DNA from 2 places in the Morganella morganii genome. Region 1 is predicted to be linked to the other one. Evidence: predicted binding sites of a transcription regulator. Region 1 holds the regulator's gene; the other holds the start of a gene.
What was found. The regulator CRP, encoded in region 1, controls carbon source genes, mostly activating them, when cyclic AMP is high. The targets are predictions, from matches to a motif close to ATGTGANNNNNNTCACAT.
Positions count from the first base shown of each region.

Region 2: the regulator CRP is predicted to act here: its motif matches at 2,598-2,615, upstream of JL661_RS12620 (CidA/LrgA family protein).

Region 1 covers NZ_CP069157.1:3,626,828-3,634,310, forward strand. Annotated here, with positions in the region: partial or broken gene murP (PTS N-acetylmuramic acid transporter subunit IIBC) at 1-504, shown strand, start outside; gene JL661_RS17325 (LysE family translocator) at 593-1,195, opposite strand; gene JL661_RS17330 (hydrolase) at 1,288-2,274, shown strand; gene JL661_RS17335 (YheU family protein) at 2,271-2,489, shown strand; gene JL661_RS17340 (phosphoribulokinase) at 2,511-3,386, shown strand; gene JL661_RS17345 (OsmC family protein) at 3,450-3,857, opposite strand; gene crp (cAMP-activated global transcriptional regulator CRP) at 4,161-4,793, shown strand; gene JL661_RS17355 (hypothetical protein) at 4,984-5,472, opposite strand; gene argD (bifunctional acetylornithine/succinyldiaminopimelate transaminase) at 5,572-6,792, opposite strand; gene JL661_RS17365 (aminodeoxychorismate synthase component II) at 6,905-7,480, opposite strand.
Region 2 covers NZ_CP069157.1:2,614,556-2,622,038, forward strand. Annotated here, with positions in the region: gene apbC (iron-sulfur cluster carrier protein ApbC) at 1-252, opposite strand, end outside; gene metG (methionine--tRNA ligase) at 509-2,542, shown strand; gene JL661_RS12620 (CidA/LrgA family protein) at 2,667-3,119, shown strand; gene JL661_RS12625 (CidB/LrgB family autolysis modulator) at 3,113-3,808, shown strand; gene cdd (cytidine deaminase) at 3,940-4,824, shown strand; gene JL661_RS12635 (NAD-dependent malic enzyme) at 5,023-6,720, shown strand; gene sanA (outer membrane permeability protein SanA) at 6,871-7,483, shown strand, end outside.

The DNA.
Region 1 (7,483 bases):
CTGATAGCGGTGATGTTTGGTATCCACCAGGGCTTTATCCCGGTGTATACCGCGCTGGTCGGCACTCAGGGTTTTAACTCCCTGTTCCCGATCCTCGCCATGGCGGGTGCCGGTCAGGTCGGTGCTGCGCTGGCACTGTATGTCCGCGCGAAAAAAGACTCGGTGCTGCGTAATCAAATCCGGGGAGCAATTATCCCGGGCTTCCTCGGCATCGGCGAACCGCTAATCTACGGCGTGACCCTGCCGCGCGTGAAGCCGTTTATCACTGCCTGCTGCGGTGGTGCAGCCGGCGGGTTCTTTATCGGGCTTGTCGCCTGGTTCGGCTATCCGGTCGGGCTGAATACCGTTTTCGGGCCATCGGGGATTATCGCCATTCCGGTGATGACATCCGACAGTGGTATCTTCATGGGGATGGCGGTCTATACCGGCGGGTTACTCGTCGCCTATCTGGCCGGATTCCTGTTTACCCTGCTGTTCGGCAGTAAGAATGTGGATTTAAGCTGATTTCGCTGCAGCGATAAAAAAACAGACCGCAATGCGGTCTGTTTTTCATTCAGCTTCTGTTTTTGTTCCGCAGGTTATATTATGTCTGCTATTCAAGCCAGATGAGCGGCACACAGGCGGCGGTGAGTAACCCCATCACAATATTGAAGGTGAACCAGGCATTGCGGCTGCGCAGAAAAAGGCCGATAAAGGCACCGAATCCGATCCAGATAAGCCCGGCAACCAGATTCACAGAGACCATCACAATACTCATCACTCCGACAGACAGCATATACGCATCACCGCTCAGGCTGTAACTGCCGACCGCCCCCAGTCCCATCAGCCAGGCCTTGGGATTGATAAACTGTAACAGCGCCCCCTGATACCAGGTGACGGCCTTACTGACCTGCGGTTCATTAAGCTCCTGATACGGTGCGGTAGCCAGTTTTTTGGCAAGCCACAGAAGGTAAAGACTACCCGCAATTTTCATAGCAGTATGCAATTTGGGATAAATCAGTAAAATAGCCGCAACACCAAAGGCTGAAAGGTATAATACCGTCTGCATGCCGAGCATAATACCAGCCATCAGTGCCAGCGTACGGCGAAAGCCGAGCTGTGCACCGGAGGCGGTCAGTAACATATTATTGGGGCCGGGCGTGACTGCCGCGATAAACATAAATACGGAAAGTGAGATAAAAAGATGTGCGGTCATGAGTAATCCGGCAACGTGGTCATTTTCTTCCCGGAAAATTACCAGTATGTTTTTCATTAAACAAGAGATGTTTTTTCATTACGAATCTAACTATGTCTAGTCATTTTCAACCGATTTCCTGGGCAACCAACCCGCACCTGCAAACGTTGCTGCCCCGGATTTTCCGCCGGAAACCGACGATAAAACCATTCTGGCAGCGCCTGACACTGCCGGATGATGATTTTATTGATCTTGCATGGAGCGAAGATCCCGATACCGCACGCCATAAACCACGGCTGGTCATCTTTCACGGGCTGGAAGGCAGTTTCCGCAGCCCGTATGCGCACGGTATCCTGGCTGCGGCCGCCCGTCAGGGCTGGCTGGGTGTTGTTATGCATTTTCGCGGATGCAGCGGCGAGCCGAACCGCTCCAGACGGATTTACCACTCCGGTGAAACCGAAGATGCCCGTTATCTGCTGAACTGGCTGCAGGATACCTACGGGAAAGTACCGACCGGCGCGGTCGGTTATTCACTCGGCGGCAATATGCTGGCCTGTTATCTCGCCGAAGAGGGTGAGAATGCCGCAGTGGATGCAGGTATTGTGGTTTCCGCCCCGCTGATGCTGGAGCCGTGCTCTTTCAAAATGGAAAAAGGCTTTTCCCGTTTTTATCAGTGGTATCTGCTGAAAGGGCTGAAACGTAATGCCACCCGCAAACTGGTGCGCTACCCGAATTCACTGCCGACAAACCTGCTGCATATCCGCGCGATTAAACGGATCCGCGAATTTGATGACATTATCACCTCACGGATCCACGGCTTCCGCGATGCCTCGGATTACTACCGCCGCTGCAGTGCCCTGCCGAAACTCCCAGCCGTACGTAAGCCGATGCTGATCATCCACGCCAAAGATGATCCTTTTATGGCACAGGAAGTGGTGCCGGATCTGTCACAACTGCCGCCGTGTGTGGAGTACCAGATGACCGAACACGGCGGCCATGTCGGCTTTGTGTCCGGCAGCTGGCGCCGTCCGCGTTTATGGCTGGAGGAGCGCATCCCTGAATGGCTCGCGCCGCATCTGGCCGCAAAGGAGACACCATGATTATTCCCTGGCAGGATATCGCGCCGGAAACACTGGAAAGTATCCTGGAAAGTGTGGTGCTGCGCGAAGGCACCGACTACGGCGAACATGAAAAATCACTCAGTGATAAAGTGGCGGATCTTTACACGCAACTCAAAAACGGCGACATTGTGATTGTCTGGTCGGAATTACACGAAACACTCAACATCATGCCGTCGGCACAATTCCGCGGCTGATTCAGCCGGAGGAAACGCCGCATGTCACGGACCCACCCGATTATCGCCGTTACCGGCTCCAGCGGAGCCGGTACCACTACCACCAGTCAGGCTTTCCGTAAAATTTTCCAGCAACTGGATGCGGTTCCGGCCATTATTGAAGGTGACAGTTTCCACCGTTACACGCGGCCGGAAATGGATGCCGCCATCCGCAAGGCCCGCGAGCAGGGCCGCCACATCAGCTATTTCGGGCCCGAAGCCAACGATTTTGGCCTGCTCGAAAGCACATTCCGCCAGTACAGCGAAAACGGCAGCGGCGAACGCCGCAAATATCTGCATACCTATGATGAAGCCGTGCCCTATAATCAGCTGCCCGGCACCTTCACCCCCCGCGAGGCACTTCCTGCCGGGACGGATGTACTTTTCTATGAGGGATTACACGGCGGCGTGGTCACGCCGGAACATGATATTGCCGGACATGTGGATCTGCTGGTCGGCGTGGTACCGATAGTCAATCTGGAGTGGATACAGAAGTTAGTCCGTGACACCAATGATCGCGGCCATTCACGGGAGGCGGTAATGGATTCTGTCGTGCGTTCGATGGATGATTACATCCGCTATATCACCCCGCAGTTTTCCCGCACCCACATTAACTTCCAGCGGGTGCCGACGGTGGATACCTCAAACCCGTTCTCGGCCAAATCCATTCCGTCACAGGATGAAAGCTTTACCGTGATCCGCTTCCGCGGCCTGAAAAAAATCGATTTTCCCTATTTGTTATCCATGCTTCAGGGCTCCTTTATTTCCGCCTCAAATACCATCGTCGTCCCCGGCGGAAAATTAGGGCTGGCGATGGAATTAATAATGGCACCGCTGGCAGAGCAATTATTGCAGGGAAAACAAATAAACAAGCGATAAAAAAACCGGGTAATAATGTATTACCCGGTTTATTTTCAAAAATAAAAATAATATTTCAAAAAATCATTCAATATTCTTTACTTCAAAACTATGCGTAATGTTAACACTTTCGCCTAACATTAATGAAACAGAGCAATATTTCTCAGCGGATAATTGCACGGCACGCCCGACAACGTTTTCAGTCAGGTCACGGCCGGTCACAATAAAATGCAGATTAATATGAGTGAATAAACGTGGCGCGGTTTCACGACGTTCAGCGGTGAGTTTTACATCACAATCAATGACTTGATTACGGCCTTTTTGCAAAATAGAGACAACATCAATGGCGCTGCAGCCGCCGGTTGCCATCAGTACCATCTCCATCGGGTTCGGAGCTTTTTCACCGGCATTACCGTCCATTGTAATCTGGTGTCCTGACGCGGATTCCCCTAAGAAAGTCATGTTCTCAACCCACTTTACACGCGCTTCCATTTTTATACCCTCATCATCAATATAATTCACGACAGACTACCCTTTCATTCACGGGCTGGCAATCTATCCCATAGTTTATTATGCTGAAGCGAGACAGTGGAAGACAGGACAGTTTTCCTGTGCTAAAAACACGGCAAGGATTTATCTATGGCTAAGATCAATATCTTTCCGTGAGGATTATTATACTATTTTAATAAACTAACTTGCCGGAAATTCAGCAAGTTAATATGATAAGCTAAGACTTTATATAATTGCAGAGCGTAAACAACGGTTTGCAATAACTAACAACAGAGGATAACGCGAATGGTTCTCGGCAAGCCACAAACAGACCCCACGCTTGAATGGTTTTTGTCTCACTGCCATATCCACAAATATCCATCCAAAAGCACGCTTATTCATCAGGGCGAAAAGGCAGAAACACTCTACTATATTGTAAAAGGTTCTGTTGCGGTGCTGATCAAAGATGAAGAAGGCAAAGAGATGATTTTATCCTATCTCAACCAGGGTGATTTCATCGGTGAACTCGGATTATTTGAGGAAGGACAGGAACGTACAGCGTGGGTACGGGCAAAAAGCGCCTGCGAAGTTGCAGAAATCTCGTACAAAAAGTTCCGCCAGCTTATCCAGGTTAACCCGGATATCCTTATGCGCCTTTCCGCGCAGATGGCAAGCCGCCTGCAAACCACATCAGAAAAGGTCGGAAACCTTGCATTCCTTGATGTGACGGGCCGCATCGCCCAGACATTACTGAACCTGGCAAAACAGCCGGATGCGATGACTCATCCGGACGGCATGCAAATCAAAATTACCCGTCAGGAAATCGGCCAGATTGTGGGATGTTCCCGCGAAACCGTCGGCCGTATTCTGAAGATGCTGGAAGATCAAAACCTGATCTCCGCACACGGTAAAACCATCGTGGTATACGGCACCCGTTAATCCGGACCGCCCTTATCACCAAAACAGGCGCATCTGCGCCTGTTTTTTTTGTTTCCGGCTCATCATTATTACTGAAGAATATCAGCTCTGCGAACCCGCAGCTTTCCTTCGCGGCCGGCTTGATCAAAAGAGGCTTTCAACTGACGCATTGCTGCTATTTTACGCTCTTTGATACTCATTTTTTTTTATCTCAGAAATGTCGCGTTTTGAGTACATACCCTTTCCCCCCTTCACCAAGGCCCGCTTTTATTTCTGATAGTACGTTATCATGTCCGTGCTGTAAAATTCTGTCATAGTAGCGTTTTAACTTATCATTCTCTGCAATCATAAAATAAACCTTCGCAGCATATTGCTGACAATGCAGAATCACAATTCGTTGCAGGGCAACAGCCAGATCCTGAACAAATCCATAACGCCGTGAACACATTCCTCTTTCCGGTACCTGATAGAACGTTGAGTTTAAAAAATTATCTTCGCGATCAAACTTCAGGTCATAGCATCGTTCCGGAAGCCTGAACCCCGCCTCTGCACTCCGGAACGCCGAATATGCCGCATCAGTAATGTCGACCGGACTAAAAATAACCACAAAATCAAACCCATCGACAGAGAAGCGATAGAGATGAACATAAAAACTGCCATGAAGAAATTCTTCAAATCTGCCTGAAAACCGAATTGCCATTGCTTTACTGAGACTAGATAAACGTCCGGCAAACCTATCACAGTAAATATAGTAATAAAATATACAAATCAGTTAGTTAAACATGTTACCGTGATGGATTTACTGCATTTCCCGGAAATCATTCAGGGTTTTCGCCAGCCGTTTCATTCCTTCATCCACATCGGCTTTTTCAATAATCAGCGATGGCGTGAAACGCAGAACATTGGTACCGGCGTTAAGCAGCATCAGGCCGTTTTTGGCTGCCAGCCCCAGCAGGGTTTTTGACTGATCGCGGTAAATGCCCGCCAGTTCGGCACCAATCAGCAGCCCTTTCCCGCGGATCTCCGCAAATGCACCGAATGTACTGTTCAGAGATTGCAGTGCATCCGCAAACCACTGATGGCGCTCATTCACCCCCGCCAGCAATGCCGGGTCGTTGATCAGATCAAAGGCCGCATTACCGACCGCACAGGCCAGCGGGTTGCCGCCGTAGGTTGTACCGTGCGTACCGGGTACCATCACCTGTGCAATGTCCTGTTTTGTCAGCATGGCACTGATCGGGAAACCGCCGCCCAGCGCTTTGGCCGTGGTCAGAATATCCGGCTCAATGCCGTAATCCATATAGGCAAACAGTTTGCCGCTGCGCCCCATCCCGCTCTGCACTTCATCAAATACCAGCAGCGCCTGATGTTTATCACATAATTCACGCAGGCCCTGCATAAAGGCCGGTGTGGCAGGTGTGATCCCGCCCTCGCCCTGGACAGGTTCCAGCACCACGGCACAGGTGTGATCATCCATCACTGCTTTGACAGCATCAAGGTCGTTAAAAGGCACATGAATAATATCTGCCGGTTTCGGCCCGAAGCCATCAGCATATTTCGGCTGACCACCGACAGAAACGGTAAAGAGTGTCCGGCCGTGGAAGCCGTGATGGAAAGCGATAATTTTGGTTTTATAAGGATGATGACGGGTCAGTGCATAATGACGCGCCAGTTTGAATGCGGCTTCATTTGCCTCCGCACCGGAGTTGGCAAAGAAAACCCGTTCCGCAAACGTATGTTTTATCAGCTTCTGCGCCAGTATCAGCGCCGGTTCATTAGTAAAAATATTGCTGACATGCCAGAGCGATTCACTCTGGGCTTTCAGGGCCGCGATCAGTGCCGGATGACAATGGCCCAGCGCCAGTACGGCAATACCACCGGCGAAATCAACATATTCAGTGCCGTTCTGATCCCACACCCGGCTTCCCTGACCTCTGACAGGAATAAAATCAGCCGGTGCATAAATTGGCAGCATCACTTCATCATAAGTGCCGCGCGTAACCGCATTCTGTTTTGTCATCGTTCCTTACCTGATCTATCCACAAGTGAAAATATAATCACCAAATATGAATAAAAAATCAAATCAAAACGAATGAAAAAACAGAACCGAGGATAAAATAAGCGATAACTGATTAGTATTTCAGGAAATTATTCAGGAGTTCATGCCCCTGTTCACTGAGAATACTTTCCGGATGGAACTGCACACCTTCAATCGGCAGGGTTTTATGGCGGATCCCCATGATTTCATCCACATTGCCGTCATGCAGACTCCATGCGGTAACCTCAAACGAGGCAGGCAATGTTTCCGGGGCAATCACCAGCGAGTGATAGCGGGTGACGGTCAGCGGACGGTTCAGCCCTTTGAACACACCCTGCTGATTATGATGGATTGCTGTGGTTTTGCCGTGCATCACTTTACGCGCCTTCACCACCTGCGCGCCGAATGCCTGGCCGATAGCCTGATGCCCGAGACACACCCCGAGGATCGGGATTTCACCGGCGAAATGGCTGACCGCATCCAGTGAAATACCGGCTTCTGACGGCGTGCAGGGACCCGGTGAGATCACCAGGTGAGATGGCGATAATTGCTCAATATCACTGAGGCTGACGGCATCATTTCGTTTAACCTGTACATCTGCACCTAACTCACAGAAGTATTGATACAGGTTATAAGTAAATGAGTCATAATTATCGATAATTAATAGCATGAT
Region 2 (7,483 bases), 1.0 Mb from region 1:
CACCGCTGCCGCACCGGTCACTTTGCGTAATTCTTTGGTTTTTGCTTCAATCAGTGCTTCAAACGGGCGCTTCCAGACAAACGGCATCACCAGCTCAACATGCAGCACATCATCCAGCATTGCGCAGTGATTCAGCGCTTTGATGGCAATCAGGTTGCGTTTGAGTGTCGGATGCTCAAATGTCGCCAGTACCTGCGCGACCTGGTCGTTCAGCAATTCAGGGTTCATCTCCCCGGGGGATTTCGCATTCATCCCGGCTCCTTAAATTTATCGTTTTTATTGCCTGTAACTATCGGCTTCAATGATAGCAGAAGCCAACTGATTAATTTAGTCATTCCGCGCAAACCCGCACAAAACAAATCCCCTGCAATCAGCAGGGTTATCGCCGGATGTTCACGGCAGAAAAAAGTCCGGAAAACCACACACAAAGCCGGATTACTGCTGGCAGGGGTGGACGGGATCGGTTAACATCAAAGACCCTTTATTATTTGAGGAAGTGAAATACTCTATGTCTCAGATCGCTAATAAAATTTTGGTAACCTGTGCGTTGCCATATGCAAACGGTTCAATCCATCTCGGTCATATGCTGGAACATATCCAGGCTGATATTTGGGTCCGTTTTCAGCGAATGCGCGGCAAAGAGGTTCACTTCATCTGCGCCGACGATGCTCACGGCACCCCGATTATGCTCAAGGCACAACAGCAGGGGATCTCTCCTGAAGAGATGATCGCCAACATGAGCATCGAGCATCAGAAAGATTTTGCCGATTTCGCCATCAGCTTTGATAACTACCACTCCACGCACAGCGAAGAGAACCGGGTGTTATCAGAGAATATCTATCTGGCGCTGAAAAAGAACGGCCATATTGAAACACGGACCATTTCCCAGCTGTATGATCCGGAAAAAGGCATGTTCCTGCCGGACCGCTTTGTAAAAGGCACCTGCCCGAAATGTAAAGCGGAAGACCAGTACGGCGATAACTGCGAAGTGTGCAGCGCGACCTACAGCCCGACCGAGCTGATTAACCCGCGCTCCGTGGTCTCCGGTGCCACACCGGTGCTGCGCGAAAGTGAGCACTACTTCTTTGATCTGCCGGCTTTCGCTGACATGTTACAGGCATGGACCCGCAGCGGCGCGCTCCAGGAGCAGGTTGCCAACAAAATGCAGGAGTGGTTTGATTCCGGCCTGCAGCAGTGGGATATCAGCCGTGATGCACCGTATTTCGGCTTTGAGATCCCTGATGCACCGGGCAAATACTTCTATGTCTGGCTGGATGCGCCAATCGGCTACATGGGATCATTCAAAAATCTGTGTGACAAACGCGGCAATCTCGATTTTAACGAGTTCTGGAAGAAAGATTCTGACGCTGATCTGTACCACTTTATCGGTAAAGATATCGTGTACTTCCACAGCCTGTTCTGGCCTGCCATGCTGGAAGGCAGCGGTTATCGCAAGCCGACCAACCTGTTTGTCCACGGCTATGTGACGGTTAACGGCGCGAAGATGTCCAAATCACGCGGTACCTTTATCCAGGCCCGCACCTATCTGAATCATCTGAATGCAGACAGCCTGCGTTATTACTACGCGGCGAAACTCTCTTCACGTATTGATGATATCGACCTCAACCTGGAAGATTTCGTTCAGCGTGTTAACAGTGACATCGTTAACAAAGTGGTCAACCTGGCATCCCGTACCGCCGGATTTATCAAAAAACGCTTTAACGGCCGCCTGAGTGCAACCCTGGCTGAACCTGAGTTATATCAGCAATTTGTTGATGCTGAAAAAACCATCAGCGAAGAGTACACCAGCCGTGAATTCGGCAAAGCTATCCGCGAAATCATGGCGCTGGCTGATGTCGCCAACCGCTATATTGATGAGAAAGCACCGTGGGTGGTGGCGAAACAGGAAGGTAAAGATGATGAGCTGCACGCTATCTGCACCATGGGTATCAACCTGTTCCGCGCACTGATGACCTACCTGAAACCGGTGATGCCGGAACTGGCGGCCCGCAGTGAAGCGTTCCTGAATCAGGAACTGACACTGGACGGCATTGCCAAACCGCTGCTGGATCATCAGATCGCAGACTTCAAGGCCCTGTTCAGCCGTATTGAAATGGCGAAAGTGGAAGAGATGATTGAAGCTTCCAAAGAGGATATCAAAGCGATGTCAGCCAAACCGGTCAGCGGCCCGCTGGCAGATGATCCGATTGCGGACACCATCAGCTTTGATGATTTTGCCAAAGTTGATATGCGTATTGCACAGATCATGTCTGCCGATTTCGTGGACGGCTCTGACAAACTGCTGAAACTGGTACTGGATCTCGGTGGCGAAACCCGTCAGGTCTTCTCCGGCATCCGCCAGGCGTATCCGGATCCGAAAGCGCTGGAAGGCCGCCTGACAGTGATGGTCGCTAACCTCGCACCACGCAAAATGCGTTTCGGGATCTCTGAAGGCATGGTCATGGCCGCAGGCCCGGGCGGAAACGAGATTTTCCTGCTCAGCCCGGATTCCGGTGCACAACCAGGTCAGCAGGTGAAGTAAGTTCTTCTCTGTACAATAAACTGAAAAAAACCTGCGCTCCGGTGCAGGTTTTTTTATGTGACCTATAGCACAAATAAAAAGTTAATTGTATGATGAATAGGTTCATCCAAGAAGGAACATTATCATGAAACCAAAACAGATAGCGGAAACCGGCTGGCGCTATCTCCGGGCATTTCTGATCCTGTATCTGTGCCTGTTTGCCGGCAATATTATCGCGGTGTTACTGCCGTTTTCCGTCCCGGGCAGCATCGTGGGCATGCTGCTGCTTTTTGTGCTGCTCGCACTGCAGATTGTTCCGGCGCACTGGGTTCAGCCCGGCTGTACCTTATTAATGAAAAACATGACGATGTTATTTCTGCCGATCGGTATCGGTGTGATGAACTATTACGATACCCTCAGCGCCCAGCTGCTGCCGATCCTCATCGCCTGTGTCGTCAGTACCTTTATCGCCATGTGTGCTGTGGCGCTGAGTTCTGAATTTATTCACCGCCGCCATGTTCCGGTTCCGGAACAACAGGAAGCCGATGCGGTTGCCGCAGCAGAACACACCGAACAACAAGAGAAACGCAAATGTTAACGCATATCTGGTGGTCGCTCCCGCTTACCATCGGCGTCTATTTTCTCGCCAGAGCTATCTATATCAAATTTAAGCTGCCGGTATTAAACCCGCTGCTGATATCCATCGTGATTATCATTCCGCTGCTGATATTCACCGGAACTTCATACAACCACTATTTTGAGGGCAGCCGCATTCTCAACGATCTGCTGCAACCTGCGGTGGTGGCACTGGCGTTTCCGCTGTATGAACAGCTGCATCAGATCCGTGCACAGTGGAAATCCATCATCACCATCTGCTTTGCCGGGAGTGTGATTGCCATGGTTACCGGCACCGCTATTGCCTTTATGATGGGCGCGACACCGGAAATTGCGGCCTCTATCCTGCCTAAGTCAGTCACCACCCCGATTGCGATCGCGGTGTCCAATTCTATCGGCGGCGTGGCGGCAATCAGTGCTGTATGTGTGATTTTCGTCGGGATCCTCGGCGCGATTTTCGGCCATACCCTGTTCAGACGCCTGCGGGTTACGACCAAAGCCTCACGCGGCCTGGCAATGGGTACAGCCTCTCACGCCCTCGGTACCGCCCGCTGCGCGGAAGAGGATTATGTGGAAGGCGCTTACAGTTCACTGGCATTAATGACCTGCGGGATTATTACTTCTCTGATGGCGCCGTTTATCTTCCCGGTACTGCTGGCATTATTCGGCTGACCTGAAAATTTGAGCTCCATCTCGCAAATTCAATATTTGTTTCATTCGTTTCATAATGAACGTGATAAAAATCACGTTCATTATGTATAACTACCCGCTAGAATGATCTCATTGATAATGGAGGTCATTTTATGCAAAACCGCTTTCATGCAGCCCTGAACACGCTCCCTTCCCCGTTACAGACCCTGCTGACAGACATTGTTTGTGCTGATACGTTCCCGGGATACTTATCGGCCAAACAGGTCAGCGCACTCTGCAACGCCACAGATACTGATGAGGATGCACTTGCACTGACCATGCTGCCGCTGGCCGCAGCCTGTGCCGTGACGCCGGTATCCAGGTTTAATGTCGGCGCGATTGCACACGGACTGAGCGGTAACCTCTATTTCGGCGCCAATATGGAATTCTGCCATGTGCCGTTACAACAGACAGTGCATGCAGAACAGAGCGCGATCACTCACGCCTGGCTGCGCGGCGAGAAAGGTTTGCGCAAAGTAACTGTCAATTACACTCCGTGCGGCCACTGCCGTCAGTTTATGAATGAACTGAACAGCGGTACAGAACTGCTGATCCAGTTACCGGAACTGGCCGCTATGCCGCTGAAAACGCTGCTGCCGCATGCTTTCGGGCCGGTGGATCTGGGAATTGAAACCCGGTTATTTGACCAGGTGCATCACGGTTATCATTTCCTCGCCACCAATGCAGTGGTCGGAAAAGCACTCGAGGCAGCCAACCGCAGCCATGCACCGTATTCTCATTCCCACAGCGGTGTGGCTCTTCAGGACAGCCGCGGACGCATCTACAGCGGTGCTTATATTGAAAATGCCGCCTTTAACCCGGGACTGCCGCCGCTGCAGGCTGCGCTGATCTTTATGAATATGGCCGGCGGCGACCTGCACGACATCCACCGCGCCGTGCTGGTGGAAGGCAGTAACGCCACGCTGTCACAGTGGGAAAGTACCTCTGCCACACTGAGCGCCCTGGGGTGTCAGGATATCGCCCTGTTCAGCTATTAATTCTGTCTTCGCTGAGGCTGATACCCATCTGTTCCGGGTATCAGCCTTTACGTGATTATTAAATATAAATCTATCCCGCCTCTCACTTTCACACATCGGCATCACTAATTTCGTAACAATTACTGTACATATTTTTCAGATAACTTAGGATCAGTGCGTCCTGTCTTAAAAATGTCAATTGGCAAAGAGTAGTCATACATGGAACTGGAATACGAAAGCAAACGTGCATTATATATCCCGTATGCGGGCCCTATCCTGTTAGAATTTCCGCTGCTGAATAAGGGAAGCGCCTTCTCCGAAGAAGAGCGCAGTAATTTCAACCTCCACGGCCTGCTGCCGGAAGCGGTGGAGACCATCGAAGAGCAGACTGAACGCGCTTATCGTCAGTATTCTGATTTTAAAAACGATACTGACAAACATATCTACCTGCGTAACATTCAGGATACGAATGAAACGCTGTTCTACCGCCTGCTCAATGCTCACCTCAAAGAAATGATGCCTATCATTTACACCCCGACTGTCGGGGCGGCCTGTGAGCATTTCTCGGACAGCTACCGCCGTGCGCGCGGGCTGTTTATCTCTTATCCGAACCGCGCTTACATTGATGACATGCTGCAGAATGCCACCAAGCAGAATGTAAAAGTCATCGTGGTAACCGACGGTGAGCGGATCCTCGGTCTGGGTGACCAGGGGATCGGCGGGATGGGGATCCCGATTGGTAAACTCTCTCTGTATACCGCCTGCGGCGGCATCAGCCCGGCGTATACCCTGCCTATCGTGCTGGATGTCGGTACCAATAACCAGCAGCGCCTGAATGACCCGCTCTATATGGGCTGGCGTCACCCGCGTATCACCGGCGAAGAATATGATGAATTTGTTGATGAATTTATCAATGCGGTTAAGCGCCGCTGGCCGGATGTGCTGTTACAGTTTGAAGATTTCGCCCAGAAAAACGCGATGCCGCTGCTGGAACGCTACCGCGATCAGCTCTGCTGCTTCAATGATGATATCCAGGGTACCGCATCAGTCACCCTCGGCAGCCTGATTGCCGCCAGCCGTGCCGCAGGCGGACAGCTGAAAGACCAGACTGTTGCCTTCCTGGGTGCCGGTTCAGCCGGGTGTGGTATCGCCGAGCAGATTATCGCGCAGATGAAATCCGAAGGTCTGAGTGAAGAGCAGGCGCGTGCCCGTATCTTTATGGTGGACAGATTCGGTCTGCTGACGGACAAACTGCCAAACCTGCTGAATTTCCAGAGCAAACTGATCACCAAAAGTGACATTATTGCGGACTGGGATGTGCAGAATGATGCGATTTCACTGGAAGATGTGGTCCGTAACGCTAAGCCGACTGTGCTTATCGGGGTTTCCGGTCAGCCGGGGCTGTTTACGGAAGAGATTATCCGTGAAATGCACAAAAACTGTGCGCGTCCGGTCGTCATGCCGCTGTCCAACCCGACCTCCCGTGTGGAAGCCCGTCCGGAAGATATTATCGCCTGGACAGACGGTCATGCACTGGTTGCAACCGGCAGCCCGTTTAATCCGGTGATTTATAAGGATAAAACCTATCCTATCTCCCAGTGCAACAACTCCTTTATTTTCCCGGGGATTGGTCTGGGTGTGCTGGCCGCCGGTGCCAGACGTGTGACTGACGGCATGATGATGGCAGCAAGCCGCGCGCTGGCTGAATGCTCACCGATGGTTGTTAACGGCGAAGGCTCACTGCTGCCGGATATCGAGGACATCAAAAAAGTCTCCCGTATCATCGCCAAACAGGTTGCCAAAGAAGCACAGATCCAGGGTGTCGCGACTGTGACCTCTGACGGTGCACTCGATGAAGCTATCGAACGTAACTTCTGGCATCCGGAATATCGTGTTTACCGCCGGACATCTTTCTGACGAATAACCGGTATTCTGCCGCTGAAAACCCGCACTTGTGCGGGTTTTATTCTTTTTTTCACCCTTGCCAGCCTTTCCCTGCTCAAGTAATCTTAGCCTTATGGTAACTAAATAGTGATAAAGGTCTCAGTAATAATGGGAAAAGCCCGGATATGGAAACGGATCATTCTGTGGATGCTGGCAGGTATTATTCTGGCGGCAGCAGCGGCTATTGCGGCAGATCGCTGGATTAGCTGGAAAACCGCGCCTTATATCTATGAAAATATCAATGACCTGCCGCCGAGTGAAGTCGGCATGGTACTCGGTACGGCTAAGTACTATAAAAACGGGACAATTAACCAATATTACCGGTATCGTATTCAGGGTGCCGTAAATGCATACAACAGCGGCAAGGTGAAGTATCTGCTGCTGAGCGGCGACAATGCCCAGCACAGTTACAATGAGCCGAGCACGATGCGCAAGGATCTGGTGAATGCCGGGATCCCGGCCAGTAAAATTGTGCTCGATTTTGCCGGATTCCGCACGCTGGATTCTGTGGTACGGACACGAAAAGTCTTTGATACCAATGGCTTTACGATTATCACCCAGCGCTTCCATTGTGAACGGGCGCTGTATATCGCGATGGAAAAAGGTATTGAGGCGCGCTGTTACGCGGTTTCCTCCCCGAAGAATATGTTTACTGTCCGTGCGCGGGAAGTGGTTGCCCGGCTGGGCGCACTGGCTGATTTATATATTCTCAACCGCGAGCCGCGTTTCCTCGGCC